Regions from separate parts of the Vibrio sp. PID23_8 genome, predicted to be linked through region 2. Evidence: predicted binding sites of a transcription regulator. Region 2 holds the regulator's gene; each other region holds the start of a gene.
The links. Region 2 encodes CRP, which controls carbon source genes, mostly activating them, when cyclic AMP is high. Its sites were predicted from a motif close to TGTGANNNNNNTCACA; they were not measured.
Positions count from the first base shown of each region.

Region 1: a site for CRP is predicted at 6,570-6,585, ahead of udp (uridine phosphorylase). Genes of this name have one in related genera too.
Region 3: a site for CRP is predicted at 5,737-5,752, ahead of malT (HTH-type transcriptional regulator MalT). Genes of this name have one in related genera too.
Region 4: a site for CRP is predicted at 2,845-2,860, ahead of nagE (N-acetylglucosamine-specific PTS transporter subunit IIBC). Genes of this name have one in related genera too.

Region 1 is NZ_LIXE01000001.1:362,001-370,259, forward strand. It holds gene AK966_RS01600 (YcfL family protein) at 1-207, opposite strand, end outside; gene AK966_RS01605 (COG3014 family protein) at 207-1,601, opposite strand; gene hinT (purine nucleoside phosphoramidase) at 1,675-2,025, opposite strand; gene AK966_RS01615 (methyl-accepting chemotaxis protein) at 2,259-4,250, shown strand; gene AK966_RS01620 (DUF1887 family protein) at 4,414-5,574, shown strand; gene udp (uridine phosphorylase) at 5,718-6,476, opposite strand; gene AK966_RS01630 (zinc/cadmium/mercury/lead-transporting ATPase) at 6,781-8,259, opposite strand, start outside.
Region 2 is NZ_LIXE01000011.1:13,381-21,639, reverse strand. It holds gene astA (arginine N-succinyltransferase) at 60-1,079, shown strand; gene astD (succinylglutamate-semialdehyde dehydrogenase) at 1,108-2,565, shown strand; gene AK966_RS15940 (DUF1338 domain-containing protein) at 2,831-3,628, shown strand; gene crp (cAMP-activated global transcriptional regulator CRP) at 3,715-4,347, opposite strand; gene AK966_RS15930 (phosphoribulokinase) at 4,586-5,455, opposite strand; gene AK966_RS15925 (YheU family protein) at 5,617-5,829, opposite strand; gene AK966_RS15920 (hydrolase) at 5,863-6,864, opposite strand; gene AK966_RS15915 (TIGR02444 family protein) at 6,954-7,433, opposite strand; gene AK966_RS15910 (ABC transporter ATP-binding protein) at 7,430-8,259, opposite strand, start outside.
Region 3 is NZ_LIXE01000005.1:87,435-95,693, reverse strand. It holds gene AK966_RS10800 (SCO family protein) at 1-497, opposite strand, end outside; gene AK966_RS10795 (hypothetical protein) at 507-932, opposite strand; gene AK966_RS10790 (DUF368 domain-containing protein) at 1,099-2,016, opposite strand; gene malT (HTH-type transcriptional regulator MalT) at 2,835-5,543, opposite strand; gene AK966_RS10780 (glycogen/starch/alpha-glucan phosphorylase) at 6,112-8,259, shown strand, end outside.
Region 4 is NZ_LIXE01000002.1:347,148-355,406, reverse strand. It holds gene AK966_RS05500 (cation:proton antiporter family protein) at 1-51, opposite strand, end outside; gene AK966_RS05495 (ROK family protein) at 133-1,347, opposite strand; gene nagA (N-acetylglucosamine-6-phosphate deacetylase) at 1,350-2,486, opposite strand; gene nagE (N-acetylglucosamine-specific PTS transporter subunit IIBC) at 2,976-4,553, shown strand; gene glnS (glutamine--tRNA ligase) at 4,789-6,459, shown strand; gene fcrX (ferric iron uptake transcriptional regulator FcrX) at 6,582-7,031, opposite strand; gene AK966_RS05465 (DUF4442 domain-containing protein) at 7,231-7,734, shown strand; gene fldA (flavodoxin FldA) at 7,787-8,259, opposite strand, start outside.

The DNA.
Region 1 (8,259 bases), on a different contig from region 2:
TTTGTAGTTGCTACTCAACTGCACTATACCTCTTGGACGGTCATCCACATAGGTTGTGATTATGTTGTCGACCAACAAACGGCTGCCCAACACATTGTTATTAAAAAATACATTTTGTGTTTGCCCGTCGATTCGAATACCGGCCGTATTATCTGCACATCCGACTAAACCGATAATCACTGCCAAGCTAATAAACCACGCTTTCATTACAATCTCCCTAATTGCTTGTGCCACACCGTCGAATGCGTTCCCTGACGAGAAACCCAAACCAAGGTTGTTTGCTGCATTGGCACTTCAAACTGATATACCTTATCGCCAATATCTAGGCGCTGCTTTCCTGGCTTAACGACTTGAGAGGCAGTTTTTACCTGCGCAGGTAGCGTCTGCCAACTTCTCGTATCTGGCTGCTCTGTTAATGTATTCCAAACGTTAAACAACAGATTACCAACGTCATCCCCCTGTGCCGCTTCTTTCCTGATGCGATCTTTGACCCAAACGCGCATCGCTTGACGAATGACAATACTGGCTAAACGCTCTTGCAAATCGTTCTGTGCCATCGCATTAACATCCACCAGCGTATTGGCAGGCAAAGGCTTTCCGTTAAGCGTCATAGCTGTAAATGTTTGCAATCCACTTTTGGGGTAATAAGGTAACGCTAAAGAGTAAATCGCCCCATCACCGCGACTATCGTAAATCGGTAAGTCAATTCGCCATCCCTGCAATGCCTCTACCACACCTTGTTCATCAATAATGATCACTCTGCCTTGAGATTTGCTCAAAGCGGATGGTGCCCTACCATAGCGTTTTTCTAGCAAACGCAGGTCTTGTCGCATACCCAATTTCTTTGCTGCATACATCGTACTTTCAATGACCTGCTTGTTATCGGGCATAACCGCTAAAGCTCGTCGATAGTCAACATACGCACTATTCAAATCTCGTGATGCTTCGTAGAGTAAACCTGAAAGATAGAATAAGTAGCCGTTTTGTACCGCACTCAGCGTTTTGCCTGCATCCGGGTAGTTGGCAAGCACGCTCCCTAAGTCAGTCAAAACACCTTGGTTTTTAAGGTCTTTTTCTGCCTGTTTAAGTTGCTTCTCACGTGCTTTTCTCGCCTCTTCCTGAACTAGGTTGGCACGACGCACTTCGACTAAAGCCCCTTCAAGATCATTCTTCTGTAAATAATTTAGACCGAGGTATAAATGCAAAAAGCCGAGTTCATAATCGGCGGGTTGATATTCATTTAAATTGTCGTTAACGGCAAGCGAACCAATACTGGTGACCGTTTCGGTTGCTGAAATAGTGGCGCGCTCTTGTTGCTTACGCACGGCACGTTCACTGACTTCTAATGCGCTTAAGCTGGTGGGGTAATCTTGAGCAAGAAAAGAGACTCTGCCGTGCTCAAAGTTGCCAAGTATGTCGCCTCCGGCATCACTCGATTGAAGTTGCTCAGCTTTGGCATATTCGCCAGCAACGACAGCCTGATAGATTTCTTTATTTTGATCGCTGTAATGACTGAACAAGTTGCCTGCGGAAAAATTCGCGCACCCAGTAGTAAGTAGGGACCAGCTAATCAATCCAAATAGCTTCACACCATATTTCACATTTATCTCCACAAATGTGTAATCTGACCGGAATGAAAAAGTGGATGAAGAGGCTTCATCCACCTCTTAATAATTAACTTAATACCATTGGGCCTAAAGGGCGGCCGCCCAATAAATGCATATGAATATGATAAACCTCCTGCCCACCATGGGAGTTACAATTAACGATCAAGCGGTAGCCATCCTCATCAATGCCCTCTTCTTTCGCCAGTTTTCTTGCAACGGTAAACAAGCGTCCCATCATCGCTTCATCTTCTGCTTCCACATCATTTGCAGTTGGAATCAGCTTGTTAGGAATGATAAGAATATGGCTTGGCGCACGTGGGTTGATATCACGAAACGCGGTAACAAGATCGTCTTGATACAGTAATTCTGCTGGAATTTCTTTACGGATAATTTTGCTAAAGATGGTTTCTTCCGCCATGGGTACTCCATTTCATAAGGTGTGTAACTTATTTAGTATGCGTTAAGCCCAAAATGAGCTCAATAAAAAACAGTGTTCACATAACGTTATCAATATATATACTTATGGAGAAGCTTTTTTTGTCGAGTGCGTCATAAAACGTGCGCCTACAATTCCATAAAATCCAAAGACTTTTGTTACTTTTAAGAAATTTCTTATTTATTTTGCCATTTTTTGGGAGAGGACGCTCATTTATGCGAGGTTCAGTTATTAAACGGATGTATGCAGGCTTCACGCTGATCATCATCCTATTTGCTATTACGATTGCTATTATGATGGGAGGCATGAACGATATTCATGGAAAATTTGAGAATGTCTCCACATCATCCCTGCCGCTAGTCTCTTTATCTAACCAAACCAGCGTCGAGCTTCTTTCTGCCGACAAGTCATTTAAGGACTTTCTAACGACCGAAAATAAACAACGTATGGATGAAATGCGTCAGGGTTTTGTCAAATCTGAACAACAATTTAAAGCCACTCTGAGTCAACTCGAGGTTGCTAGCCAAACCTATCCTTCCCTAGCCGAACCTTTTTCTCAGCTTAAAGAACTTGAGCAAAGCTACTTTTCCGAAGCCAAGGAAGCCATGGACAACTACGAAGCGATGTTTGTTGCACAAGAAGAAGTGCAAAAGTCTTCTCGTCGCTTCCAACAACTGAACACAGAGCTTTCGGTTGGTCTGAAAGAGTTCGTGGCCGATCAATCCAGAATCTCTGTTAAAGTGATGGCAAAAAGCTATTTTATTAAGCTAAAAGATGCAGAAGTCATTACGTCAGATGCGTTAGCGAGCTCAAATCCAGAGTTTGTAACGCAAGCCGTAGCAAAAAACCGTAAGGCGGTAACTCATCTGAATTACGCATTCAACGGCTTGGTGGCTCAGTTGCCTGAACTTAAAGATGTGTTCGGTGAGACTGTCGACCAATTTACCCGTGACGTGGGTATGCGTGGTGGTGTGTTAGACCAACACAACAACTACCTATCTGCACGAGCAGCACTTTACAATAACATTGCCAACCTCGCCGCTAAAGTCGACTCTAGTATGTCAATACTGGAGCATTTTACTACTACAGCAACAGAGCAATTGAATGAATCACTCGCAGATGCAGGAAATATTTACTCACAAGGTGTGACGAAAGCCATCGTGATTGGCGTGGTGGTGGTACTGCTTGCTACCGCAATTGGTTACCATATCGCTCACAGTGTTCGAGAACCACTTACACGCATTCTAACAGTGCTCGAAAGTCTTGCTAAAGGTGACATGACACAGCGTATCGACATTCGTTACAACAACGAATTCAGCCGCGTCAGTGGTCACATCAACACGCTTGCCGACAATCTGCATAATATTCTAGTGAAGCTTAATGATGCGTCTGAGAATCTCGCCTCGACAGCCACTAGCAATGAATCAACTTCATCTCAAGCGCAGTCCAAGCTTAATGCGCAGCGAGCTCAGACAGCAAGTGTTGCTGCAGCAATGACAGAAATGTCCAACTCGGTCCAAGAAGTTGCTCAAAGTGCGCAAGGCTCATTAGAGATGGTTCAACGTGTAGAATCCGCTTCTGACCAAGGCAGAAATGTCATGAGCAGCAATATCTCTACCATTAACCAGCTTGAAGCCCGCCTGAATGAATCCGTCTCCGCCGTTTCTGAACTCCAAAAAATGAGCGGTCAAATTGGGTCAATTCTCGATGTAATCCGAAATATCGCGGAGCAAACCAACTTGCTTGCCCTCAATGCTGCGATTGAAGCCGCGCGTGCTGGAGAACAAGGACGTGGGTTTGCTGTTGTGGCAGATGAGGTTCGCGTACTTGCATCCAAGACCACCCAATCCACGACTGAGATTGAGTCGATGATTAGCAACCTACAAGCAAGGTCGTTATCTGCAAATCAAGTGATTCAGAGTTGTATGAATGACATGGAGATGTCTGTCGAGCAAGCATCAAAAGCCAATAGTTCAATGGAAGATATCCAAGCACTGATTATGGAAATCAGTCAAATGAGTACCCACATTACCCATGCGGCTGCTGAGCAAAGTGCCACATCTGCCGATATCGCTCGTAATATTGAAGATATCAATCACATCGCAGATGAAAGCTACCAAGCCATGACGAGCATCGCACAAACCAACGAGTCACTGACTCAGCTTGCACATCAACAAAATGAATTGGTCCATCAATTTAAGCTTTAGTATAACTATGGTTAATTAGGCTATTTCTGCCAACCGACTGTTGAAGGGTGACTTTTTATAGAGTCACCCTTGTTTTTTTACGGCCTTGTCTACATATGGTAATTATGGCCTGCTCATCCATTAACTTACTCTGCTGGAGCAAGCCAAATAAGAAGGAAAACCTATGGCTGTTCATGTTGGTATTATTGATCAAGATCCCGTGAGATTGATCACTCCTCTATTAGATAATCGTACTATCAGTACCCATATCGTGTTTATTGGCGACAAAAGCCAAGAAGGCGTATATCACCGACTGAGTACGGTACTAGAACAGCGAGAAATCACCTCTGAGTTTTTTGAGATTCCTTCTGTGGTCAATACCTCTCTTATTAAACAGTCCATTCAAGCACTGGCACAGGATTTACATAACCGAGGGTTAGAAGTCAAACTCAACGCAAGCTGCGGTCTGCGACATCGACTTCTTTCTGTGTACGAGGTGTTCCGTACTTACCATTGGCCAATCTTTGTTGTGGAACCAAATAGCGACAAACTTTGCTGGCTATACCCTGATGGCAAAGACGATACGCAAGTAGAAGATCACATTACCATCTCCGATTACCTGACTATTTTTGGTGCGCGTGGCGAATTCCACCACATCGACCTTCCTCCTCAGCTAGACCAAAAACTGTACGAGCTTGGGGAGCGTTGGGCATCGAACGCGTTAGAGCTTGGCCCAGGCCTTGCGACGCTGAACTATCTAGCAACCACTTGTCGCAAAGAGCAAAAGTTGGATGTTGAACTTTCTGAGAAGCAACAAGGCTACCGCGAGTTGAACATGCTGCTGACCGATTTGGTCGAAGCGCAAATAGCGACCTACGAAAACGGGGTACTCACCTTTTCTGATGAAGATGCACGCCGTTTCTCGAATGGTGAATGGTTAGAGACGCTAGTTCACAGCACGGTTAAGCAAATTCAAGACACCATGCCAACGATTCAAGACCGTTCTTTGAATGTGCAGGTTTATCGCAAACTCGGAGAAAGCGAAGTTCGTAATGAACTTGATGTTGCGACCGTCGTTAACAACAAACTGCACATCATTGAATGTAAAACCAAAGGCATGCGTGATGACGGCGATGATACGTTGTACAAGCTAGAATCACTGCGTGATCTATTAGGTGGCCTACAAGCTCGAGCAATGCTCGTGAGCTTCCGCCCGTTACGTCATAATGATATTACACGTGCAGAAGATTTGGGCTTAGCATTGATTGGCCCGGATGAACTGAAAGATCTCAAAACGCATCTGAGTGCGTGGTTCAAAGCCGCAGGCGGCTCTGACGAAATCTAACCATTTGAGTTCAAATAAAAAAGCAGCGTTCTCGCTGCTTTTTTATTGCACGTAATCAGGCAAAATAAGATTCTGCAGATAGAAAAAACCAGAGGCGAGCCTCTGGTTTTTTCCCGTTTGATTAAATGCCAATTAAGTTGTACTTAAAGCATCTTACGAGCCGCTTCTACTACAACTTTAATTGAGCGAGCTTCCGTTTCTTTCAGCGTTGAATGATCTGGAATCTCTTTTTGTGTACGGTTGATAATGACCCCCGCCACACAACCTGCTTTCAAACCTGAGCTTGCACACATAGTTAGCAACGTTGCAGACTCCATTTCGAAGTTCAAAACGCCCATGTCTTGCCACTCTTGCATAGAGCCTTGGAAGCGCTTAACCACACGACCAGAGAAAGTGTCGTAACGCTCTTGGCCTGGGTAAAAAGTATCACTTGAAGCTGTCACCCCCATATGAACGGTAGCACCAGACTCTTCAACTGCTGCTTTCATCGCTGTTGCAATTTCGAAGTCTGCTACTGCTGGGAACTCCATTGGAGCAAAATGTAGGCTCGCGCCATCTAGACGAACGGATCCGGTCGTTACAATCATATCGCCTACATTTACGTTTGGTTGAATAGCACCTGTCGTGCCAACTCGTAGGAAAGTGCGAACGCCAAGCTGCGCTAACTCTTCAACCGCGATAGAAGTCGATGGGCCACCAATACCTGTAGAACAAACCACCACAGGCTTACCATCTAACTCTGCACGGTATAGTGTGTATTCTCGTTGACTTGCTAGGAATACTGGGTTGTCCATTTGTTCTGCGATTTTTTGAACGCGTGCCGGATCACCAGGGATGATAGCAAGAGTCGCACCATTAAGATCGGCTTCAGTAACACCTAAGTGGAAGACAGCTTGAGACATAAGTCGCTCCTTTTTGGCTTATTTTGTAAACAATAAGCTCATTAATAAGTTGTTGGGTACAGAAGCACTGTAGCGAACCTTTTGTTAATGTTGAGTGATCACAGTCACAATGAAACAATGTAATAAACTTAAACTTTCAAATAAAATCGGATCAAGTCACACTTTGTGAGCGGGGACGTCATTTTGTTGCACCCAATTTGTTGCATAGAAAATGACGCCCTTTAAATTCAATCATCCAAGAGTCCAGTGTGTTTCGTAACCAATAAAAAACCAAGACAATGAGCACCTCGGGCTAATATTTAAGTTATTGAACTTGCTTAGATTTAAAGCGAAGCAGTCTTAATGCATTCAATGTAACTAGCGCAGTTGCGCCACTATCAGCCAATACCGCTACCCACAACCCTGTGATACCTAACAAACTAGTCACCAAGAACACGCCTTTCAGACCAAGCGCTAATGCGACGTTCTGATGAATGTTGTTTAAAGTAGCTCGTGAAAGTTCGATCATTACCGGAAGTTCGACCAAGCGGTTGTGGGTGAGCGCTGCGTCTGCGGTTTCTAACGCAACGTCAGTACCACCGCCCATTGCAATACCAATACTCGAGGCCTTCATCGCTGGAGCATCGTTGATACCATCACCGACCATTGCAACGGTGTGGCGACCAGAGAGCTGCTCGACATAATGGACTTTATCAGCAGGCAGCAAACTTGCTTTGTAATCCAGACCTATTTGATCCGCAATAGACTCGGCACTTCGAGGATTGTCACCCGTTAGCATGATGGAAGAGATACCCAGTTTCTTCAGCGCTGCGACGGCTTGCTCCGCATCTTCGCGTAATGTATCTTGCCAAGCAATCACACCCAACACATCATGATCATAACGTGCAATAACGACGGTTTTACCCTGTTCTTCCAGTTTGGCCACTCGCTGCTCGATCTCCTGCGATAATGGAAAATCCGCCTTTGAAGGTGAGATCACTTGCACCAGTTTGCCCCCTACCATACCGGTAACACCAGAGCCCACCTGTGCGGTTTTGTCTGTTGCTTCAGGGATAGTAATACCTTGCTCTTGCGCTTTGTTTACAAGCGCAACCGCCAATGGGTGACTAGAACCGATTTCAATTGCAGCCGTGAGACTTAATAGATGATCTTCACTCACACCCAATGCGACGACATCCGTGACTTGTGGTTTACCTTGTGTCAACGTTCCGGTTTTATCGAATGCTACCGACTCAACTCGACCAAGTAATTCGAGTGCAGCCCCGCCTTTGATCAATGCGCCACGCTTTGCGGCAGCCGCCAAACCAGAGGTGATCGCCGCTGGCGTTGAGATCACCAAAGCACATGGACATGCAATCAATAACAATGCTAATCCTCGATATACCCAGGTTTCCCATGGCTGCGCAAACAGCAAAGGAGGAGTGATGATGACGAGCAGTGATACCAGCATCATTAAAGGCGTATACCAGCGGCTAAATTTGTCTAAAAAACGTTCAAGAGGTGCTTTACGCGATTCCGCTTCTTCAATCAGATGTAAGATACGATCAATGGCATTTTCGCCGTGGCGTGAAGTGACTTGAACTTGAACCACTTTGTCAACGACCACAGCGCCAGCCATGATTTTACCGCCAGCACCATGTTCAACAGGAACCGATTCTCCGGTTAGCGCACTTTCATCAAAACTTGCAGCAAGAGTCAGCAGTAGGCCATCAGCAGGCATACGACCACCGGGGGCCACTTCAATCACGTCACCGGGTTTAAGTTGTGAGGCTGGCACTTCTTT
Region 2 (8,259 bases):
GATGGGGGAATTGTTCCTACAATTTAGTTAGGATTTTCTTGCATCTGGAGGGAGTATTGATGCTAGTAGTTCGCCCTATTGCAATGTCGGATTATGACGCGCTGCACACCTGTGCGGTTGAGTCAGGCCATGGATTTACATCTCTACCGGTTAACGAAGAACTGTTAACCAATCGAATCAAACACTCAGAATACAGTTTTGCTAAACCAGACGTGAAAGAAGCTGGTGATGAAGGCTACCTGATGGTGGGCTTTGACTCTGAAACGGGTGAAGTCGCAGGTACCACTGGCATCGAAGCTTCAATTGGCTGGGATGTGCCTTTTTACTCTTACCACATCAGTAAAGTGGTGCACTCATCGCCAAAACTTGGGGTAAACAATGTGGTTAAGCTGCTGACGTTTGGTAACAACTACACGGGCAACAGTGAAATCTGTACCTTGTTCCTACGTGAAACATTCCGTGGAGGGTTGAATGGTCGCTTGATGTCGAAGTGTCGATTTTTGATGATGGCTGAGCACCCAGAACGTTTCTCAGACACTATTTTTGCTGAGATGCGCGGTGTATCAGACGAGAACGGTAACTCACCATTTTGGCAGTGGCTACAAGAGCATTTCTTTTCAATTGACTTCACGCTTGCTGATTATCTAACCGGTATCGGCAAGAAAGGTTTTATCGCTGACTTGATGCCGAAGTTGCCAATCTACATCAACCTGTTGAGCCCAGAAGCGCAAGCCGTAATTGGTCAAGTGCATGACAACACGCGCCCGGCGTTGAAACTGCTAGAGAATGAAGGTTTCACCAACCGGGGTTATGTCGACATTTTCGATGGTGGTCCTTCAGTGGAATGTGACTTACGCAATATTGAATCGGTACGCCACTCATTCCGCGCTAAAGTCAAAATTTCTGAACATACCAGCACGCAAGACTTCTTGATGTGTAATTCATCATTCGAGAATTTCCGTGCCGCGGCAGCAAAAGCGGCTTATGACGCAGAAACACAAAGCGTGGTGCTCGCGCCAGAATTGGCGAATGCACTTTTGGTTGGTGAAGGGGATTTTGTTCGCCTTCTTCCGCAGTAACTGACGACAGAATTTAAGGATAGAAACAATGACACATTGGATTGCAGGTGAATGGGTACAAGGTCAGGGTGAAGCATTTACGTCTTTGTCGCCGTACAACCAAGAAGTGATCTGGCAGGGCAAAGGCGCGACGGCAGAGCAAGTGAACCAAGCGGTTGCTGCGGCGCGCGAGGCGTTTGTTGACTGGAAGAAGCGTCCATTTGCAGAGCGTGAAGCGATCGTGTTGGCTTTTGCTGAGAAAGTGAAAGAGAACAGCGAAAAAATTGCCGAAGTGATTGCTAAAGAAACCGGTAAGCCGATTTGGGAAACTCGTACTGAAGCGGCGGCAATGGCAGGTAAAATTGCGATTTCTATCCGTGCTTACCACGACCGCACTGGTGAAGCGACACGTGAAGCCGCAGGCAACCAAATTGTATTGCGTCACCGCCCATTGGGTGTAATGGCGGTATTCGGCCCTTATAACTTCCCAGGTCATCTGCCAAATGGTCACATCGTGCCAGCACTACTTGCGGGTAACACAGTGGTATTCAAGCCGTCTGAGCAAACGCCATGGACGGGTGAATTAGCCATGAAACTGTGGGAAGAAGTGGGTCTACCGAAAGGTGTGATTAACCTAGTCCAAGGTGCGAAAGAAACCGGCATTGCGCTAGCGGACGCGAAAGGCATTGATGGCGTGCTGTTCACGGGTAGTGCAAACACAGGTCATGTTCTGCATCGTCAATTTGCAGGTCAGCCGGACAAGATGCTGGCGCTAGAAATGGGTGGCAATAACCCGATGGTTATTTCGGGTAACTACGGCGACCTAGATGCAACGGTTTACACCATCATCCAGTCAGCCTTCATCAGCGCAGGTCAACGTTGTACCTGCGCTCGTCGTCTGTACATTCCGTTTGGAGATAAGGGTGATGCAGTGATTGCTAAGTTGGTGGAAGCGACACGTAACATTCGCGTTGACCAACCATTTGCTGAGCCTGCGCCATTCATGGGACCACAAATTTCGGTCGCGGCAACCAAGTTTATTCTGGATGCACAAGCTAACCTGCAAGCTCTTGGTGGCGAAAGCTTAATTGAAGCGAAAGCGGGCGAAGCGGCGTTTGTTTCTCCGGGCATCATCGATGTGACGAACATTGCTGAACTGCCAGATGAAGAGTACTTCGGTCCACTTCTGCAAGTAGTGCGCTACGAAGGGCTAGAGAAAGCGGTAGAGCTAGCGAACGATACGCGCTTTGGTCTTTCTGCGGGTCTGGTTTCAACTGACGACCAAGAGTGGGAATACTTCGTTGACCACATTCGTGCAGGTATCGTGAATCGCAACCGTCAGCTGACGGGAGCCAGTGGTGATGCACCGTTTGGTGGTCCGGGGGCGTCAGGTAACCTACGCCCAAGTGCTTACTACGCAGCAGACTACTGTGCGTACCCAATGGCATCAGTGGAAGGTCGCGAGACGGTCTTGCCTGCAACATTGAGCCCAGGTGTCAGCCTGTAATCGAGAAATACGAAGCGGTAACAAAGTATCACCGCTTCTATCTGCCAGAGCTATTTACCAAGTTAGGATTCCGGTAAAGCGCGCTGGCAAACGCTAAAGGCGAGCTCAAGACTCCCCAACGCGTGTTGACTGACTGGCATTAATGCCTCACATACCGTCACAGGTTGATGACCGCGTGTTCGTGATTCTGGACAGCCTTGGGGCTGTGAACGAGCGGTCAACTTCCTCTTATCTCTAACTCTACATTTCATAACAAGGAGTCGTTATGACGCCCGATGTGTTATTTGAATCGCTATGGCAAGACTACATTCAACGTCTTTGCCCTTCAGCTGCTAAAGTCCATCAACTTCTACAAGAAGATGAGCCTTTGATTAATGACCATATTGCGCTACGTACGTTTAATGTCGCTCCCCTCGGTATTGAAACGTTGGCGAAACCATTTTTGACAGTGGGTTATAAAGCCTGTGGTGACTACGTATTTGAAAGCAAAAAGCTGGTGGCAAAACACTTTGAGCACCCAGATCCAAAGCAACCAAAAGTGTTTATCAGTGAGTTGAAGGTCGATGAATGTTCGCCAGAGCTGCAAGACATCGTTCATAAACTGGTCGAGCAGGTTGATGCTTCAAAGCTGATTGGCAGCGGCTTCTTGTATGGTGGACGTTTGTGGGAGATTAGTTACGCTGATTTCCAAACGTTGGCGAACGAGAGTGAGTATGCCTCTTGGCTTGCTGCACATGGTTACGGCGCAAATCACTTTACCGTGAGCGTAAACCAACTTAACCAACACCAAGAAGTGAAGCAAGTAAACGACCACCTACGCACAGCAGGCTTCACCATCAACGAAAACGGCGGCGAAGTAAAAGGTACGCCACAGGTGTTGCTAGAGCAATCTTCGACCATGGCCGATAAAGTGCCAGTGGCCTTTACGGAAGGTGTTGAAGTGATTCCTGGAGGCTTTTACGAGTTTGCTAAGCGCTACGCAATGGATAACGGTGACTTGTACTCAGGATTTGTTGCCGCATCGGCAGATAAGATCTTTGAGAGCACAAACGGAAAAAAATAGAGGGCGCTAATCCAGTGTTTTTCTAAAACAAAAAAGCCACCAATGTTTCTATTGGTGGCTTTGAATTTTTTAAACGTTAATCGGAATTAACGAGTCCCGTAAACAACGATAGTTTTGCCGTGTGCAGAAATTAGGTTCTGCTCTTCTAGCATCTTCAAGATTCGGCCTACTGTCTCACGAGAACAGCCAACGATTTGACCGATTTCTTGACGAGTGATCTTGATTTGCATTCCGTCTGGGTGCGTCATTGCATCTGGCTGCTTAGCAAGGTTCAGAAGAGTCTGAGCGATACGACCAGTTACGTCTAGGAACGCTAGGTCACCCACTTTCTGGCTAGTAACTTGAAGGCGACGAGCCATTTGCGCAGAAAGGCGCATTAGGATGTCAGGGTTTACTTGAATAAGTTGACGGAATTTCTTGAACGAAATTTCAGCCACTTCACAAGGAGATTTAGCACGAACCCATGCGGTACGCTCTTGGTCTTCTTCGAATAGACCTAGTTCACCAATGAAGTCACCTTGGTTTAGGTAAGAAAGGATCATCTCCTTACCTTCTTCGTCTTTGATAAGAACCGCAACAGAACCTTTAACGATGTAGTACAACGTTTCAGCTTTCTCACCCGCGTGAATTAGCGTGCTCTTTGAAGGGTATTTATGAATATGACAGTGTGAAAGAAACCACTCTAGTGTTGGGTCGGTTTGAGGTTTACCTAGAACCATAATATATCACTTCCTCTGCAGGGTACGCTTGCGCTATCCGTATTTTAGCTAAGCCCGAATTAGCTTACTAGAATAAGAATACTTTTCTATACTGCAAGCTCTCTTGTGTTTCGGTTAGAAATAGTATCCTTTTTCGAAAACGATTTCTTGATTTTAATCGTGCCATGGTGGAGATTTTGTAAGCAAAAATGTGCACATGATCACGGTATGAAAAGTAAACACTTTATTCGCGAGGTTTTTAACCAATTTTACCCGTTTCGATGAGCTGTTGCAGAATCGGCCTGACGATGAGCTCCATGGCAAAGCTCATCTTACCGCCGGGCACGACAATGGTGTTGTGGCGTGACATAAATGAGCCGTCAATCATAGCGAGTAGATAAGGAAAATCGACATTTTTAATGCCACGAAGGCGAATAACAACAAAGCTTTCATCCAGACTTGGTATGCCTTTGGCGTTAAGTGGGTTTGACGTATCCACGGTCGGGACACGTTGAAAGTTGATGTGGGTACGAGAAAACTGTGGTGTAATGTAGTTAAGATAGTCGTCCATTGAGCGCACGATTGAATCCATCACGGCTTCACGAGAGTGACCTCGGTCGCGCGTATCGCGTACGAACTTTTGAATCCACTCTAAGTTCACGATCGGCACCATGCCAATCAGAAAATCAACATGCTGAGCCACATCGACATCACCATCGACCACGCCGCCGTGTAATCCTTCATAGAACAGCACGTCACTGTTTTCAGGTAAACCTTGCCACGGGGTAAAGGTGCCTGGCATTTGGTTATAAGGTACGGCTTCATCAAAGGTGTGCAGATAGCGGCGTACACTACCAGTGCCATCCTGGCCAAATTGACGGAAAAAGGCTTCCAGTCCAGGGAAGTTATTAGCTTGAGGGCCAAAGTAACTGATGTGTCTGCCTTGATCACGCGCTTTACGAATTTCTACATCCATCTCTGGGCGAGTAAAGCGGTGGAAGCTGTCCCCCTCAACCCATGCGGGCTTGACGTTCATCATATTGAACATCTTACGGAAGGCTTCAGATGTGGTCGTAGTACCGGCACCGGATGAACCAGTAACTGCAATGATTGGGTGTTTCGCTGACATGACAAACCTTGTCGAAAAATTACTTACCCAGCTGAATCTTAGGTAAACAAGTCCATTATTCGTTGGCAATGTGCAGCGAAGTGGCGCTGCACGGTTGATAATCCACTATAGCATGTAACAAGCGCTTGTCATGGAGTGAAATACGGTAAAATGTGCGGCAATTAAAATTTTTGTTTTAACTGAATATCAACGGTTTCATGCAGTTCAGAAAACACGATGACCGCCTCTCCTTTCTCCAGCTGTGATTTAACTTGATCGATTTTGTCTTGCAGGGAAATTTCTACCGTGCCGTAGTCAGTGCCTTCTCGTAGCACAAACTCACGGATCAAGTTTTCTAGCGTTTCTGGCGCAATGTCTTGCCAAGGAATGATCATAAATACCTCAAACGTTTATGACGAATGGTTAGTTTACAGAGTTTGCTGTGCGGATACAGAAGAAAGATGATTCGCCGCGATACTCTCATAATAGGCGGGCAGCACTTCTTCAAGCCAGAATTTAGGTTTTAATGCTGTGCCAGTGAGAAAGCCTACGTGACCACCGTGCTCATACAGGCGGTAATCAATGTTATCGGGCAGAACAAACTTAGGGATCACCGCATCGGTCATGAACGGATCGTCTTTGGCATGAATGATCAGTGTCGGTAAAGCGATCTGCTGAAGCTTGCTTAATCCCGAACATTGCTCATAGTAGTCCTGTGCGTCTCTGAACCCATGTAATGGTGCGGTGATCAGATCATCAAACTCATATAAGCGAGTCACGCGTTTGATCGAACGATAAGAGAGGGCCAGTTCTCCATGGATCAAGTCGTGCTTTTGCAGCGCATTACGCTTAAGTGATGAAAGCAAGTAGCGTTTGTAGACCTTAGAGAAGCCTTGCTCAATACGATTGGCGCACGCAGCCAAGTCCAGTGGCGCAGACACAATGGCCGCGGCACTCAAAATAGGGTCGTCTTTATACTGCGCCAAGTAGTTTGCTAACATATTGCCACCAAGAGAGATACCGACCGCGACTTTAGGGTTATTAGGAAACCGTTGGTTAAGATACTCGAGGAAGTGACGCGCGTCAGTGACCTCACCAGAGTGATAGGCTCGGGCTTTCTTGTTCGGTTTGCCGCTGCAACCGCGAAAGTGCATCATCACCGATAGCCATCCAGACTGTGAGAAAGCATGCATCAAGCCATTGGCGTAAGGACTGTAAAAGCAGCCCTCAAGACCATGAAAGAGGACGAAGATGGGTTTGTTATTGGCATGATGGTTTGCTTCAGACCAAGCTAAATCCAGAAAATCCCCATCAGGGGTATCTAAGGTTTGCCAAACAGGCGTAAACAGTGCTTTTTTACGAATAAATCGTGGTAACAGGGTTTGGAGGTGCGGGTTCTTGATCCCGGCGGCTGCAAAAAATTGTGTCATACCTAACTGCTCTTCCGTGTACTTTCAGAGTTTGCTGAAAGACTTATTAATATAATCCTTTATAGCTTTAGTATAGATATTTTACTGAGTTATGGATGCTGAATGTTCGGTACTGGAGCTGAGAACGCATGTTGGAGGTGCTCACCGCCAAGCTGACGGCAGTATCTTTGAGTCAGTGGTTCACCGTCATTTTTGATGAGTTTTAGAGAGTTAATGCAATCAACCAGATCCGATTGTTGCTGTTTTTCGAGTTGCAGTTCGAACTGTAGGGCTTCGCGGTACAGGGCATCGTTAACTTGAGACTTAAGGTGGCGACGTAGTTCGCGAAAAGAGTGGAGCATGGCTTCGCTGCGGCCTAGGCAGTTTTGCACTTGCGGCCAATCTTGCTCCAGGAAGATGACCTGCTGCTCATCGAGCCATCTGAGCAGCAGCAGTAGATTCACATTACCGTGATAGTTGTTTTGCAATGACAAGCACGCTTCTTTCACTTCTCGCACACCATAAAATTGCAGACTGAAGTGCCAAAGGTGTTCTAGGGTTAGTGTGTATTCTGCGTGCTTGGTTGTCATTGATTAAACTCTAGCTCCATCTGCTCTAGTGTTTCTTGAGCAGTCATCCATTCCATCTCGGCTTCTTCAAGTTCGGCTTTGCTCGAGGCTTGAAGTGCTAACACTTGGTTAAGTTTAGCCTTATTTTCGGCTTCATACAGAGAGTTATCTGCCAATTGCTCTTCTGCGTTTGCCAGAGCTTCGCCTAACTTATCCATTTTATTTTCTAACTGTGTCAGCGTTTTGCGAATTGGCGCTGTTTGTTTACGAAACTCAGCGTCGCGTCGCTTTTGCTCTTTTTTCGCCGCCGCGCTATTCACGTTGTCTTTCGCAGGTTGTGCTGCTTGCGCTTCTTTACGCTCAGCTTTCTGCTGTTCTGTCAGCCACTTGTAGTAATCGTTCAGGTCACCATCGAAAGGGGCGACTTGGCGATCGTGGACAAGGTAAAGATCATCGGTGGTCGCGCGTAATAAGTAGCGGTCATGCGAAACGATCACCATGGCACCTTCAAAGGTTTGTAGCGCCATGGTCAGAGCTTGGCGCATGTCCAGATCTAAGTGGTTGGTTGGTTCGTCGAGTAGTAATAGGTTTGGTTTTTGCCACACGATCAACGCCAGTACTAAACGGGCTTTTTCACCGCCAGAGAAGGGGGCCACTTTCTCTAGTGCTTTATCACCTTGGAACCCAAAGCTACCCAAATAGTTACGTAGCTCCAGTTCATTTTTATCAGGTGCAATCTGCATCATGTGTTGCAGCGGCGTTTCTTCTGGGTGCAGCGTTTCTAACTGATGCTGAGCAAAGTAACCAATCTTCACGCCTTGTGAATAAGTCAGATCGCCACCTTGTG
Region 3 (8,259 bases), on a different contig from region 2:
TAAAAGTAGGAACTGTGGTCTAGGGTGTATTTTAGCTCGGATCCTTCAAGCTCAGTCTTACGGAAAATGACGCCATAGCGGTGAGCGAGAGGAGTAGTGACATCGAGTGGTGCCGACAGGCCTTCAATCATTGGGTGGAAGTAGTGGGCGTATTTAGCAGAAGCATCCGCTTCATCACGTTCTGGGTCGAGAGAAATGAACATAGGACGAAGTTTTGCTTTTTGTTCATCATCAATTTGGTTCAACGCACCAGCCAACATCGCGAGTGATGTTGGGCATACGTCAGGGCAACGCGTAAAACCAAAGTACACCACGCGCACACGTTCGTCGCCCGTATCAAAAATCCTGACAGGCGTATCGCCTTCACCGAAGAGAATAACCTGTTCAGAGGTGGCTGCTTGCTTTTTCTCGGTTTCTGCTTGTCCATCTAAGTAGGTTTTGGTGCCAAAGCCGAGCACGAATGCGACCACGAGAAATAGGGACCAGTTGCGGCTCATAAGCGTTCCTTATCTTTGCATTTTTATGGCAGGGTAAATGGTGCTCTGCCCATCTGTGAGTTTTCCGACCCATGTCATGGTATCGTGCATACATACGGGCAGGGTTATCTCTCCTGAGTATGTGCCTAAAGCTTCTTTTTTAAGCACAAATTTAGGTTCTCCCATGTCCATTTCTCGTCCTGAAAGGCTCAGGACTAATTGTTCCGCTTGGCTGTCATGCCATGAGACTTCTAAATAGGCAGGAATCAGAGGTTGAGCGGTATCCACATTGAGTGTCATGCTGACTCCTTGTTGGAGACAAGCCGTGGTTGAGAGCAAGCAATACTCATCGAGAGGCTTTGATTCGGGAGCGGAAGAGAGCTTGTGGATGAGGTCGGGCGCGTAAAAACCCGCGACTAAAGCCGCAACCATCCCTAAGATTTTTAACACTTTCATTAAGATTCAGCATTTATAACTTAACATTGCCCGCATCCTAGCACAGATGCAAAACGTAAAAAGGTGTCACGTCGACAAATTTTGTACTACTCCTATGTAATTGAGTGGGTTGTGGAAATAAAAAAACGGAGCACTTGGCTCCGCTTTTCAATGGTTTTGTATTAGCTTATTTGCCCGAATCTGCGAATTTCTCTAGACCAAGGACAAGCGCAATGGCGACCAGCATCATGATAATCGCTAAGACCAGCTGCGAAGGTTGCGAGGTGATGTGCTCGAATTCAAACGGTGACAGGTTGTGTTGCAATAGTGGTACTTGCTCGCCTTTTGAATTAGTGCGCCAAGTCAGCGTCTCTTTCCATGGCCAAATTTTAGGCAACGTACCGATCATTAAGCCTGTTAGGAACATTAATGTGAAGTCGCGGAACTTGCGTAGTAACCAAGACAATAAATGCGAGAAAGAAAGTAGACCAATCACGCACCCAGTCAAGAATAAGGCGAGAATATCGACTTGGAGCCCCTTTACTGCAGCGAGAACAGGCGTGTACATTCCGATCAGAAGCAAAATGAAGCTGCCAGAAATCCCCGGTAAGATCATGGCACAGATGGCGATGGCCCCCGCAAGCAGAGTGTTCATCGCTGTTGGTTCTATATGTAATGGGTTAAGAACCGTAATGCAGTAGGCAAAAGCCACACCTGCGAGTAGGGTGACAAAGCTTAGGGCATCGCGTCTTTCCACTTGGCGAACGATGTGGTACACGGACACCAAAATCAGACCGAAAAAGAAAGACCAAATTGGAATAGGGTGTGTGTCGAGTAACCAAGTAATTAACTTCGCTAGGGTCACGATACTGGTAAAGACCCCAGTAAACAGCGAGATAAGAAAGAAGCCATTTATATGATTAAACGCGGCTTTAAAGCCATCTCTTCGCCAAATAGAGAAAAGTGATGGATTAATGCGACGAATACTTTCTAGAAGCGTGTCATAAATGCCCGTGATGAATGCAATGGTACCGCCTGATACGCCAGGAACAACATCGGCTGCACCCATCGCCATTCCTTTAAAGAAGGTGATTAGATAGTTCATTTCTCGAGTACTAAGTCATGTAGATGGTATTGAGTATACAAACATTGATGCCAAAAAAGTATGAAATAGTGGTACGGATGATATCGAAACAAATGCCAATTCTGAGAAAAGTAAGTACTTTACGACTTTAAGCTTGGGAAACACAGAGTGATATGGCGTTGTGCGCGGTGTCTATCTCTTAAGTAACCATCGCTGTTAGTTAGGTAAATTACAGCAAATAACAGACAAATACGGTGAATCTAGTTGTTTGATGACTTATTTATCATTTATGTTATCGAGTTGCGCAATGCAAATGCAATTTGCATTATTGTTTTGCATTTTGCAAAAGGTTGTTGCTTAAAGGAATTTGATATGAGATATCGTGCCCAAAAATAACACTTTACATTCATGGCATGATTAATGCATAATTTGTCTCGACCCTTCTTAAGCCGAGGGTCACCTAGCCAACTGACGTTGTTAGTGAATACATATTGTTCACATCAAATATAAGCCAATCGCGTTTATTGCGGTTGGCTTTTTTTTGTCTGAACGATATTCCTAAGGCAACCAACCCTTTGGGAGCGTGTCACTGAGACAATGTTATCGTTAAACAACTTGGAAAGAATTCGCGACTATGTTGCGTTATTTTCTTTGAGCTTGAGTCAGCGACCACGCACTGAATCCTGCATCTTGAAACCACTGGGTGTATATCTAGGTGATGTTGCTATATGTGAAAAGTTGCTTATTTTCTTTGCAATTTGCATTATTTGATAAAATTGCGAAAAAAAAGGGCTGACGTATTACGTCAACCCGGTGTTTTACAGCGGTCATCTAACGGCTTAATAGCCCATCAACTGCAACAAGTTTTCTGCTGTAACAATCGCTTCTTTACGATTAGCAATATTCAGTTTCTGATATAAGTTGCGAATGTGCGTCTTGATAGTCGTGCCAGCAACATCCAATTCTTGAGCAATTTGCTCATTGCTAAAGCCCGAATAAATTAAGCCCAGTACTTGCCATTCACGTTGAGTGAGTGGGCTAGTACGCACTAGTTCTGGCACGTTCGGGTGATTCACCAATTTTTCGATGAAGTCTTCATCAAAGTGAATGGATCGACTCCGCTGATTGGAAGAGATGTCTTTCATCAACTGTTGGGCGCGGTGACGCTCTAGATCGCCCAATTCATGGCGTAGACTCAGTTTTTCGAGTAATCCGCCAATGATCGCGCCATCAATAAGGAAGTTGCCAATCATACCGGTTTGGTTGGTCATCACCAATGCCTCTTTCAGCAGATCTTTTGCTTGTTCCTCGTCTTTTTGACGCACCGCAAATACCGCCTCTACGACTAGGTTGCGGTTGGTGTCAGTGATCAAATTGGCACGCAGTGCTTCACTTTTTAAGAATTCCAACGCTTGGCGAGCTTCATCGTACTGACCCAAATTAATGTGGGCACGTACGATGTTACGCCACTGAAGTTGCTGGAAGTGGTTGCATGCTGACTCAGGGCGCACAGCAGTAATTAACCACTCTTGAATCGCTTCTATATTGCCACGGGCTTGCCAGAAAAGGATCAACGACAGTGAGGCATTTGCTGTCCAATCGACGTGGTAAGTCGATTGATTCATCAAGTGTTGAATGTGCTCAATGAACTTGCCCGCTTTGTCCAGTTCACCACGGCCAATTGCAATACGTGCCAGCATAGAATAGCTGTGTAAGTGCTTGCTTGGTGAATGGTTTTCCAGGATTTGCAGACCCTTGTACGCACACTCTTCGGCTTCATCTAGACGATTCCAACACCAGAAAACTTGCGCACGAATACGCAGCAAGAACTCGTGCAAAGGAACATGCTGCAGTTGTTGGTCTTCAATCAAGCGGAAGGCGGAATCTTGCAATTCGAATGCTGCTTGAACGTAACCTTGCGCGATCATGATCTCACTTTGCTGCAAGATCGCCCAAAGTGCTTGGTGGTATACCTGATATTGGCGTGCCAGTTTTTCAGTTTGTTGCATCATCGGCAACGCTCGGTCTAGTTGACCAAGCACATGATTCACTTCACCTACGACTGAGGTTGCAACGATACGGCTACGGTATATCGTTGAACTTAGCTGGCTCAACGCCAGTTCAGCGAGTTCAAGCGCGCGTTCTGGCTGGTTACTATTTATGGCAACTTGGGCAAGTAGGGCATTGGCTTGGCCTTGGTAGCCAGAGTCTAATTCGATCTTGCGCTTAGTGTGTTCCTTTTCTGCCTCTGCTAGTAGCTTGCCAACTTGATTATAGCGATGCTGACTTTGCGCTAGCCAAGCACGTAGCATGGTTAATTTAGGGTGACTAAACAGCAGCTCACGATCAAGTTGGTTAATTGCCGCTTCGAGAGTGGCCAACTCACCTTGGTTAAACATCTTCCAGCCAAACTCGTTAAGAATTTCAATGATTAAGCTTATGTCACAGGATTTCTGTGCATGATGGAGCGCTTGATGTGGTGCTTTTTGGTTTAGCCACGCTACGGCGGCATTGCGGTGTAAGTCTTTTTCTTGCTGAGGAATGCGAGCAAGACGCTCATGAGATAAAAACTCACCAAACAGATTATGGAAACGGAACCAGTTTTGCTCGCCTTCTAATGGATAGATGAAAAGACCGTATCGGTTGAGCGATTCAATCATGCCTAATGCATCTTCACGTTGAGTCAACGCGAACACCAGCTCATCATTGAAGTGGTTCAAAACCGACACTTGCATGAGAAAATGACGGGTTTCGTTATCGAGTAGGTCAAAAACCTCTTCAACTAAGTAATCCCATAGATGAGCGTGATTAAACTGAGAAACTGACTCTACCGTTTGCGCGAGAGTACGGTTTTGATGCTGTGCTTGTAGTGCAATGAGCTGCAATGCCGATGGCCATCCTTCTACGTAACCGCGTAGGTTGTTTGCCATATCTTCATCAATGCCATCGGCAATGCGTTGGTTAAAAAAGCGCGTGGTTTCTTCGGTATCGAATGCCAGCAGCTCATTGCCAATTTCGATCATCAGGTCACGCACTCGTAGGTTAGCAGTCCCTAGTGGTGGGTTAGCACGACTCGTCACGACCACCGTGAGGTTATCTGGCATGTGCTTTAAGAAAAAACGCATCGATTCATGGATTTCGTCGTTGGCGATCAGATGGTAATCATCTAAAACGATATAACACTCGTACTGAAAATCTTCCATCTCAGCGAAAACTTCGCTAAATAAAGAGCGTAAAGAAGAGAATTGACGCTTTTCAGCCAGCTTTTGAGCGTTAGAGCAACTGTAATTGGTTGCTTTGTTTAAAGCTTGTAGTAAGTAATTGACGAAACGGAAGCCATCATTGTCGCTATCGTCGATGCTATACCACCCGACGTTTGGCTTATCTGACAACCATTGAGCTGCCATGGTTGTTTTGCCGTAACCAGCAGGGGAGCGAAACAAAACCAGTTTGTAGTAAGGCGCATGTTGTAGTAAGTCCAACACTCGTGGGCGGACGATGGCATTGTGTAAGCGGCCGGGGCGAGTGAGTTTAGATGGAATCCACATTGTTAATTCTGTCCTTAAATTTTTGAGCTAGCGAAACTAGAAACAGACCCACACGACCAAATTTTGATTGTGTGCAAAAAATGTTAGGGTGGCGAGTCGCTTTGAATGGTACGACATGAGAAATGCTATTTACTTTGATCCACTTCCTAATTCTTAAGAACTGAGTAAACATTGCTCATCTACGCCCTAATTTTGTGATTTTAATCACCTAAATGTTGATTTTGTTAGTCTCGTGTAGATTGGGTTGCGCGATTTTTACAGAAAAACCATTAGCGTAAAATATTTTAATGTGATCGATAAGACAGTTTTTACATCCCAGTAAAAAGGTCAATTAAAAAAACGTCATGAATAAAATTTACTCTTTCTCTAAATTGGTTGTGATCTGAATCACTAGCAAGGGCAGGATCGACTGCTGTGTTGAGATTTAGATCACTAACTTTGCAATGCTCCCCCCCCTACGCCCTAGCCCCTACTCCTATCAGTGAGGAGATGCAGGAGGATGTTTCTTCACCTAGGGAAATGCACGATGTATGGCAGATGAATTACTACAAGACGTGAGAATTTCTTAATGAAACCTACTCAACAGAAACAATTTGACAAGAAGTCGTTCCAAGAAAGCGTGAAGAAACATCTATCTGTCACTTACGCACATACGATTGAAAATGCAGATAGCCGCGCTTGGTATCTAGCAATGGGGCGCGCATTGGCTGAATTCACAACATGCGATTTGTTGGCCACAGAAGAAGATCCTCGCATTAAGAATGCGAAAAGTGTTAACTACCTTTCACTAGAATTCCTTATCGGTCGTTTGACTGGTAACAACCTAATCAGCATGGGCCTTTACGAAGAGATCACTGAAGCAATGGCTGAACTAGGTCACAACCTAACAGACCTTCTAGAAGAAGAGCGTGACCCATCATTGGGTAACGGTGGTCTAGGTCGTCTAGCGGCATGTTTCATGGACTCATGTGCAGCGCAAGAATTCCCAACCGTAGGTTACGGCCTGCACTACGAATACGGTCTGTTTAAGCAGTCGTTCAAAGATGGTCGTCAACAAGAAGCGCCAGACGCATGGCGTGGCGTTGAAGGTTACCCATGGGAAATTGCTCGTCCAGAGCTCGCACAAGAAATCGGCTTCTATGGTCACGTTGAAGTGGTCAACGTGAACGGTAAAGAAGTTCGTAAATGGGTTCCTGGCATGTCTGTAAAAGCAATGCCTTGGGATCTACCTATTGTAGGTTACGAATCAGATACGGTTTACCCTCTACGTCTTTGGGAATGTCAGGCAATTGCACCATTCTCACTAGCTAGCTTTAACAATGGTGATTACTTCGAAGCGCAACACGCGCTGATCGACGCAGGTAACATCACCAAAGTGCTTTACCCGAACGATAACCACGAGAAAGGTAAAACACTGCGTCTAATGCAACAGTACTTCCACTCAGCAGCGTCTGTGCGCGACATCCTACGTCGCCACGAAGCAGCAGGTTACACGCTCGCGGAATTGCCGAAGCAAGAGACTATCCAGCTAAACGATACGCACCCAACGATTGCTATCCCTGAGCTAATGCGCATCCTAGTGGACGAGAAAGGTCTTACTTGGGAAGCGGCTTGGGAAATCAGCTCTCACACGTTCGCGTACACCAACCACACGCTACTACCAGAAGCGCTAGAGACATGGCCAGAGTCGCTAATCCAGCGTCTACTTCCACGTCATATGGAAATCATTTTTGAAATCAACCACCGCTTCCTACAAGAAGTTCGATCGATGTGGCCTGGTGACGGTGAGAAGCAAGCTAAGCTCTCTATCATTCAAGAAGGTTTCAACCGCATGGTTCGCATGGCTAACCTATGTGTCATCGGTTCTTACGCGGTAAACGGCGTAGCAGCGCTTCACTCTGAGTTGGTTAAGAAAGACCTATTCCCAGAGTTCCACGAGATGTACCCAACTCGTCTACATAATGTAACGAATGGTATTACGCCTCGTCGTTGGTTGAAGTTCTGTAACCCAGGCCTTTCTAAGCTAATCACAGAGAAAGTGGGTTCAGAATGGCCAGCGAAACTAGAGCAACTTGAAGGTATTGCTCAGTACGCTACTGACGCGAAATTCCAAAAAGAATTCATGGCAGTGAAGAAAGAGAACAAAGAGCGCCTCGCGAATTGGGTGAAAGAGAACATGGGTATCGAACTTGATACGAATGCTATCTTCGACGTTCAAATCAAGCGTCTGCACGAGTACAAGCGTCAGCATCTCGATCTGCTACACATTCTATCTCTATACCACCGCATCCTAAACGAGCCTAGTTTTGAATGTGAGCCACGCGTATGTTTCTTCGCAGCGAAAGCAGCACCAGGTTACCACCTAGCGAAAGAAATTATGTTCGCAGTGAACAAGGTTGCCGATAAGATCAACAACGATCCTCGCATCGGTAACAAGCTTAAAGTGGTATTTATCCCTGATTACCGCGTGAGCATGGCCGAGATCATCATCCCTGCGGCAGATGTTTCACAGCAAATCTCGCTAGCGGGTAAGGAAGCATCGGGTACAGGTAACATGAAGATGGCTCTTAACGGTGCACTAACTATCGGTACGATGGATGGCGCGAACGTTGAGATTCGTGAAGAGGTGGGTGATGAAAACATCTATATCTTCGGTCTTGATGTTGAGGGCGTGAAAGCGGTTAAAGCAGCTGGCTACAACCCTTACGACTACTAC
Region 4 (8,259 bases), on a different contig from region 2:
GACCGCAATAAAACCAGCTATAAAAGCCGTTGTAATTAGAATAATTTCCATACTGTTGAGCTATATTCCTGATATACAAAAACGGGCTGTGAAATCACAGCCCGAGATTGTAACTTAATTGGATGTATAAACTTAGTCTTCTAGTAACTTTTGTAACAAAACACCGTTTAACATGGCACGTTTAATCATTGCAAATGCACCCATGGTTGGTTGCTTATCAATATGTGATGCGACGATAGGGAGTTCGTTGTGGAATGTTTTTAAAGATTGGTTTTCTACATTACGTCGAATCGCTGGGAAAACAATTTCTTCGGCCGCAGTGATATCACCCGCAATGACAATCTTTTGTGGGTTAAACAAGTTAACTGTAATTGCGATGGCTTTACCTAGCTGGTTACCCACACGTACCAAGCTTTGTTTTGCCAATTCATCCCCGCTAATGGCGTGACTACAAACATCTTCGATAGTGATGTGTTCCAGCTGAGTGAGGCTGGACTCGTAGCCTTGCGCGATCAATTGTCTGACTCGTTTTACGATGGCAGGGTTTGCAGCCACCGTTTCCAAGCAACCAAAGTTGCCACATTGACATTGTTCGCCTAAAGGGTCGATTTGAATATGGCCGATTTCACCCACGTTGCGATTAAAACCAAGGAATACCTCTCCCTTTACAATGATACCCGCTCCCGTACCTCGGTGAACACTAACAAGAATAGAGTCTTGGCAGTCTTGACTTGCACCAAAGTAGTGCTCGGCTAATGCCATGCTGCGAACATCATTACCGACAAAGCAGGCAGTATTAAACTTTTCACTAATGATCTCCCCAAGCGCGAGGTTATCGATATCAGTGTTTGGCATATACTCGACAACCCCTGTGGTTGGGTTAACCAAACCAGGAAGGGTAATACCAATTGCAATGAGCTGATCAATCTTATCTTGGCAACGATCACGAAAACCTTTCAATAACTCAATTAACCCTGTAATCAAGTCAGCTTGATTTGAGTAATGAAGTTCGTGCTGATCGGTAACTAAAGCCGTTCCGCCCAGATCGTATAAACAGAACTGAACATAGTCACGGCCCAATCGAATGGCGATAGAGTGGAATGGCTTCACTTCAGTGGTCAACGAGATAGCTCGGCGACCACCAGTAGAAGCTTGTTGCGCGACCTCTTTAATTAGACCGTGCTCTAAAAGTTGACGGGTTATTTTGGTAACACTTGCTGGAGCAAGCTGACTTACATCGGCTACCTGTATGCGGGAGATAGGACCTTGTTGGTCGATCAACCTATAAACAGCAGCACTGTTCAACTGCTTTACTAAATCTACATTACCAATCTGTCCGCCATTCATGCTTAATTTTGCTCGTATTGTCCGTTAACAACCGTCGCTTTTACATTGAAGTCACGATCGAAAATAGTTAGGTTTGCCACCATACCTTTTCGAATTCGGCCAAGACGCTCCTCAACACCGATAGCGGTAGCTGGATAAAGCGTAGCCATTCGTAGAGCTTCGTCTAAAGCGATGCCCGCGTGCTCAACGGTGTTCTGAACTGCTTCAATCATTGTCAGAGCTGAGCCGCCTAGTGTGCCGTTTTCATCAACACACTTACCATCTCGGTAATATACTTTCTTACCAACAAAAATAAAGTGATCCATGTCGGCACCTGCTGGAGCTGTGGCATCGGTCACCAAAACAAGCTTTTCACCTTTGATTTTATGCGCAATACGGATGTTCGCGTAATCAACATGGAAACCGTCTGCAATGATGCCTGCGTAAACTTCAGGCGTATCGTAAATAGCGCCCACAACACCAGGTTCACGACCCACCATTGGTGTCATCGCATTAAACAGGTGTGTAGCAAAGGTAATGCCTGCTTCAAAGCCTTCACGCGCTTCAGCATAGGTTGCATTCGTGTGGCCGATAGATACCACGATGCCAGCCGCTTTCAAACGTGAGATGTGCTCAGGATCGTTTTGTTCTGGTGCCAATGTTACTTTTGCAACGATGTCTGCGTTTTCACAGATAAGATCAATCATGCCGTCATCTGATGGGCGAATGAAATCAACGCTGTGGATGCCTTTTTTGGCAACGTTAAGGTAAGGGCCTTCTAAATGTAGGCCTAGTGATTGGTTTTTATATTGGTTGTGGTATTCGCGAGCTGCTGCGATTGAAGCACGCATGTCTTCGTCAGATGAAGTGATAAGGGTAGGCAGAAAGCTCGTACAGCCAGACTTTAAGTTCGCGTTATGCATAATCTGCATGGTTTCTGGTGTGATTTCGTCGTTAAGCATTACGCCACCACAGCCATTTAACTGAAGGTCTATGAAGCCTGGGCTTAGGTTTGCACCGTTTAAATCTCTAACTTCAATAGTCTCTGGTAATTGAGTCACAGGCACTACCGAGTGTATCTGATCGTTTTCAATGATAACCGCATGGTGGGTGAGAACGTCACTACCGGTATAGATTTTACAGTTACTTAGCGCGTACATATTCAGCGAGTCCTTATAAATTAGAATTCAATTTCTGCCTTGTTATCTAGATGATGTACGAGTGAATCCTATGGATTACTTAGTTTGTATCACTGATTTAGATAACAGGTCACATACAGCAAGTCGCGTTTTATTAATGTTATTGTCATTGTAACCATTTGAAAAATATTGAATTAATTGCTTGTTGTTATTATTTTTCAGAGCAAAGCTACTGCGATTAGCCTGTTGAGAGACTAAAATAACACTGATTCTTTCTTGCATATAGTGCGAGAATTTTATCGTTAAAACGCCATTTTTTCGTATAATAAAATAAGTTTTATGATCTCGCTAGCAAAAACCTTTCTATTGGGCGATTTCTGGTGATTGTGATCACAAACAATGAGGTTTTAATTTGCGGAGCAAAATTAATATCATAAACTGGTGCGAACTAAATTGAACGACTGAAATAAGTCTTCAACAAAACATAAAATCCTATAGGGGGAACTTAAGGTGAATATTCTTGGGTACGCGCAGAAGTTAGGTAAAGCACTTATGCTTCCTATCGCAACGCTTCCAGTTGCAGCGCTTTTACTACGTTTGGGTCAAGGCGACCTTTTAGATATTCCATTTATGGCTCAAGCGGGTGGTGCGATCTTCGGTCAACTTCCACTTCTCTTTGGTCTAGGTATTGCGATCGGTCTTTCTAAAGATGGTCAAGGTGCTGCTGGTCTAGCTGGTGCCGTGGCTTACTTTGTAATTACAGCAACAGCAACAACAATCAATGCTGACGTAAATATGTCATTCTTTGGTGGTATCATTGCTGGTATTATCGCTGGTCACTCTTACAACGCTTTCCATGCGACGCGTCTTCCTGAGTGGTTGGCATTCTTCTCTGGCAAACGTCTAGTACCTATCATGGCGGGTCTTTTCGCGCTAGTAGCAGGTGCAATCGCTGGTGTTGTTTGGCCATCAATTCAAGCTGGTCTTGACGCTCTAGCACACGCGGTATCAACATCTGGCGCTATCGGTCAGTTTGTATACGGTACACTTAACCGTGCGCTTATCCCTGTAGGTCTACACCACGTATTAAACTCGTATTTCTGGTTCGGTATGGGTACGTGTCAAGAAGTTATAGTTTCTGGCGCAACAGCAGCTGGTCAAGCACTTCCTGCACTACAACAGCTTTGTGTTGACCCTTCTCTAGCTAAGACTCTAGTTGTTGGTCAAGCTCACACATTTGAATTCGCAAACTCTGTCACTCCAGAAATCACTGCAACAGTTAAAGAAGTAACTGAAACCGTTAAATCTGGTGACCTACACCGCTTCTTTGGCGGCGATAAGAGCGCTGGTGTATTCATGAACGGTTTCTTCCCTGTAATGATGTTCGGTCTACCGGGTGCAGCACTTGCTATGTACCTCGCTGCACCAGTTGAGAAACGCAGCCAAGTTGGTGGCGCGCTATTCTCAGTAGCATTCTGTTCATTCCTAACAGGTATTACTGAGCCTCTAGAGTTCATGTTCGTATTCCTAGCACCTGCACTATATGCAATGCACGCGGTGTTCACAGGCTTGTCTCTAGTAATTGCAAACATGTTTGGTACGCTACACGGCTTTGGTTTCTCTGCAGGTCTTATCGACTTCGTATTGAACTACGGTCTAGCAACTAAGCCTCTAGTACTGCTTGCTATCGGCCTAGGTTTTGGTGCCCTATACTTCTTCACATTTAGCTTCGCAATCCGCGCGTTCAACCTAAAATCGCCTGGTCGTGAAGATGACGACGAAGACACGCCTGCAGCAGCACCAGCAGGTGAAGCGAAAAAAGGTGACCTAGCTCGTCAATACCTAAAAGCATTAGGTGGTCACGACAACCTAACGTCTATCGACGCATGTATCACTCGTCTACGTCTAACTCTTAAAGATCGCTCTATCGCTGATGAAGCAGTACTTAAGAAACTAGGTGCGAAAGGTGTTGTGAAACTGGGTGAAAATAACCTTCAAGTTATCCTTGGTCCTCTTGCAGAAATCGTTGCTGGTGAAATGAAAGCAATCGGTTCAGGTGAAGACCTATCAGATGTAAAACTTCCGTAATTACATCTTAAGACTCTCTATTAAGACCTCCTTCGGGAGGTCTTTTTTTGTTTTGAGGGGATTGAATCTACACCGCTTTCAAGCGAAGTAGCGAAATATTGCTTTTTTAACGACGGTTCTTGTTGTCTAATCGCTAAGAATTGTGGATCATTAGGAATAATGCACTCTGCAAAACCAACCTTGGTTGCGGAGTACTGTTTTCTCTGACAATACTAATATTTTTGAGGTGCTATAGATGAGTGAAGCTGATGCTCGTCCATCAAACTTTATTCGCCAGATCATTGATAAAGATCTAGCGGATGGTAAACACACTAGCGTGCATACTCGATTCCCGCCAGAGCCAAATGGCTACTTGCACATCGGTCATGCTAAGTCTATCTGTTTGAACTTCGGTATTGCTCAGGACTACCAGGGTCAATGTAACTTACGTTTCGACGATACAAACCCTGAAAAAGAAGACATCGAATACGTTGAGTCTATCAAGAAAGATGTAAACTGGTTGGGCTTCGAGTGGGATGGTGAAGTATGTTACTCATCAAACTACTTCGATAAGCTTTACGAATATGCAATTGAATTGATTAACAAAGGCTTAGCGTATGTAGATGAGCTAAGTCCAGAGCAGATCCGTGAATACCGCGGCACACTAACTGCGCCAGGTAAACCAAGCCCTTATCGTGATCGTCCTATTGAAGAAAACCTAGCGTTATTTGAAAAAATGCGTGCGGGTGAATTCGAAGAAGGTAAAGCATGTCTACGCGCGAAGATCGACATGGGTTCTTCATTCATGGTTATGCGTGATCCAGTGATTTACCGTGTACGTTTTGCTACTCACCATCAGACTGGTGACAAGTGGTGCATTTACCCAATGTACGACTTTACACACTGTATTTCTGATGCGCTAGAAGGCATTACGCATTCTATCTGTACGTTAGAATTTATGGACAACCGTCGTCTTTACGATTGGGTTCTGGAAAATATCACGATTGATTGCCGTCCACACCAGTACGAATTCAGCCGCCTGAATCTTGAGTACACGGTGATGTCTAAGCGTAAGCTAAACCAGCTTGTGACTGAAAAATTGGTTGATGGTTGGGATGACCCGCGCATGCCAACAGTATCAGGTCTCCGTCGCCGTGGTTTCACGCCAGCATCAATCCGTGAATTCTGTAAGCGTATCGGTGTAACAAAGCAAGAGAACATGATCGAATTCGGTTCTCTAGAATCTTGTATTCGTGATGATCTAAACGAAAATGCACCGCGTGCGATGGCTGTTCTAGATCCAGTTAAGATTGTTATTGAGAACTACGAACAAGGCGCTGTTGAAACACTAACGCTTGCAAATCATCCAAACAAACCTGAAATGGGTGAGCGTGAAGTACCATTTACTCGCGAAGTATGGATTGAGCGTGAAGACTTCCGTGAGGAAGGCAACAAGAAGTACAAGCGTCTGGTTCTAGGTAAAGAAGTTCGCCTGCGTGGCGCTTACGTAATCAAAGCAGAACGCGTTGAGAAAGATGCGGAAGGTAACATCACAACTATCTTCTGTACTTACGATGTCGATACGCTAGGTAAGAACCCAGCTGATGGTCGTAAAGTGAAGGGTGTTATCCACTGGGTATCTGCGGATAAAGCATTGCCTGCAGAAATCCGTTTGTACGATCGTTTGTTCACGGTACCAAACCCGGCTGCAGCGAATGACTTCGCGGCAACAATTAACCCAGAATCACTAGTGGTTCTAAACGGTTTTGTTGAGCCAAGCCTAGCGGCTGCAGAAGCAGAGCAGGGCTTCCAGTTCGAACGTATGGGTTATTTCTGTGCAGATTCGAAAGATTCTTCAGCAGAGAAGCTAGTATTCAACCGTACGGTTGGTCTGCGTGACACTTGGGCAAAAATTGAGAATCAATAATCTCAATTAACTGCGAATAAAAAACGCCAGCTGAAAAGCTGGCGTTTTTTTGTTTCGGGCAAATAAAAACGCCAGCCTGGGCTGACGTTAAAGTGCATTACTGAGCAAAACTGAATACAGAATTACTGTGCTGGTTTATGTGCGTCAGGGTTATCTTTACAAGTCCCGTCACCACATTTACCGTATAGGTATAAGCTATGGTTAGTAAGCGTGACATTGTACTTAGCCGCAATTTCACGCTGACGTTGTTCAATTATTTCGTCTGAAAACTCAATAACTTCGCCACAGTCTAAACAAACTAGATGGTCATGGTGGTGCTGAGTTGATAATTCAAACACTGATTTTCCACCTTCAAAATGGTGTCGAGTTACAATGCCAGCATCATCAAACTGGTTGAGTACACGGTAAACCGTTGCAAGACCTATTTCTTCACCTAGATCAATCAACTTTTTGTACAAATCTTCAGCACTAATGTGCTGGCAGTCTGGCTGCTGAAGTACTTCTAAAATTTTTAGCCTTGGAAGGGTTACTTTTAAACCCGCATCCTTCAGCGCCTGATTATTGTCTGACATATACTTTCCCGTTGGATCATCTGCAGCGATTTAACAGAATTTAATATGTCTACCATTATAGGCGAAGCATACTGAACATTAAACCACGAACTTCAAAGGGTTAATAGATTCTTTTTGTAAATTGGAAACGGCTCTATTATATTACAGATCAGACCAGTTACATATTAATAACATTGAACTGCAAAGACTATGGATGGTTATGAATAAGCGACTTGCTAAGATATATAAACCAGGGATAGTGAAATTTTCGCTCAATATTTGGCCGCCATTTTGGGGGGCTGGTATCAAAATCTTACATATTTCTGATGATTTTCGAACGGTAAAGGTCCGTTTGAAGCTCTGCTGGTGGAATAAAAATGCGAATCGCACCCAATATGGTGGCAGCATTTTTTCACTCACCGATCCGATTTACTCACTGATGCTTATGGGGATTTTGCGTGAGGAATATTATGTTTGGGATAAAGAAGCAAGCATCAATTTTATCAAGCCGGGACAAAGTGATTTGTTTGCCGAATTTGAAGTAACAGACGGTATGCTAGAAGAGATCTATCAGGTCACCCGTAACGGAGAGAAATGTTTTCCAGAGTTCATTACACACGTTAAAGATAAGGACGGTAATGTGGTATCGCAAGTACAGCGGAAGCTATATGTACGGAAAAAACCTCAATATCGGGAAGAAGAGATTGCCTCCGAAGCTTCATAGCATTCAGATAAAAAAAGACCTCCTGATGGAGGTCTTTTCTATAATGCTTTAATTAGCCTTCAAGCTCGGCTAGGCACATCTCTTCGTGGATTTGCTTAACCCAGTTTGCAACGCGCTCTTCAGTTAATTCTGGTTGACGATCTTCGTCGATACATAGACCAACGAATTGGCTGTCATCGCCTTCAACCAGTGCTTTCGATGCTTCGAACTCGTAACCTTCTGTTGAAGTGTAACCTAGAATAGTACCACCTTTAGACTCAACGATGTCACGTACAGTGCCCATCGCATCACAGAAGTATTCTGCGTAGTCTTCTTGGTCGCCACAGCCAAAGATAGCCACTAGCTTCGTTGAGAAGTCAATTTGCTCAAGCTCTGGGAAGAAATCATCCCAATCACACTGTGCTTCGCCGTAGTACCACGTAGGGATACCAAGAAGAAGAAGATCGAAATTATCAATGTCTTCTTTGCTGCTTTTTGCGATGTCTTGAACGTGAACTAGTTGCTTGCCTAGTTGTTTTTGAATCA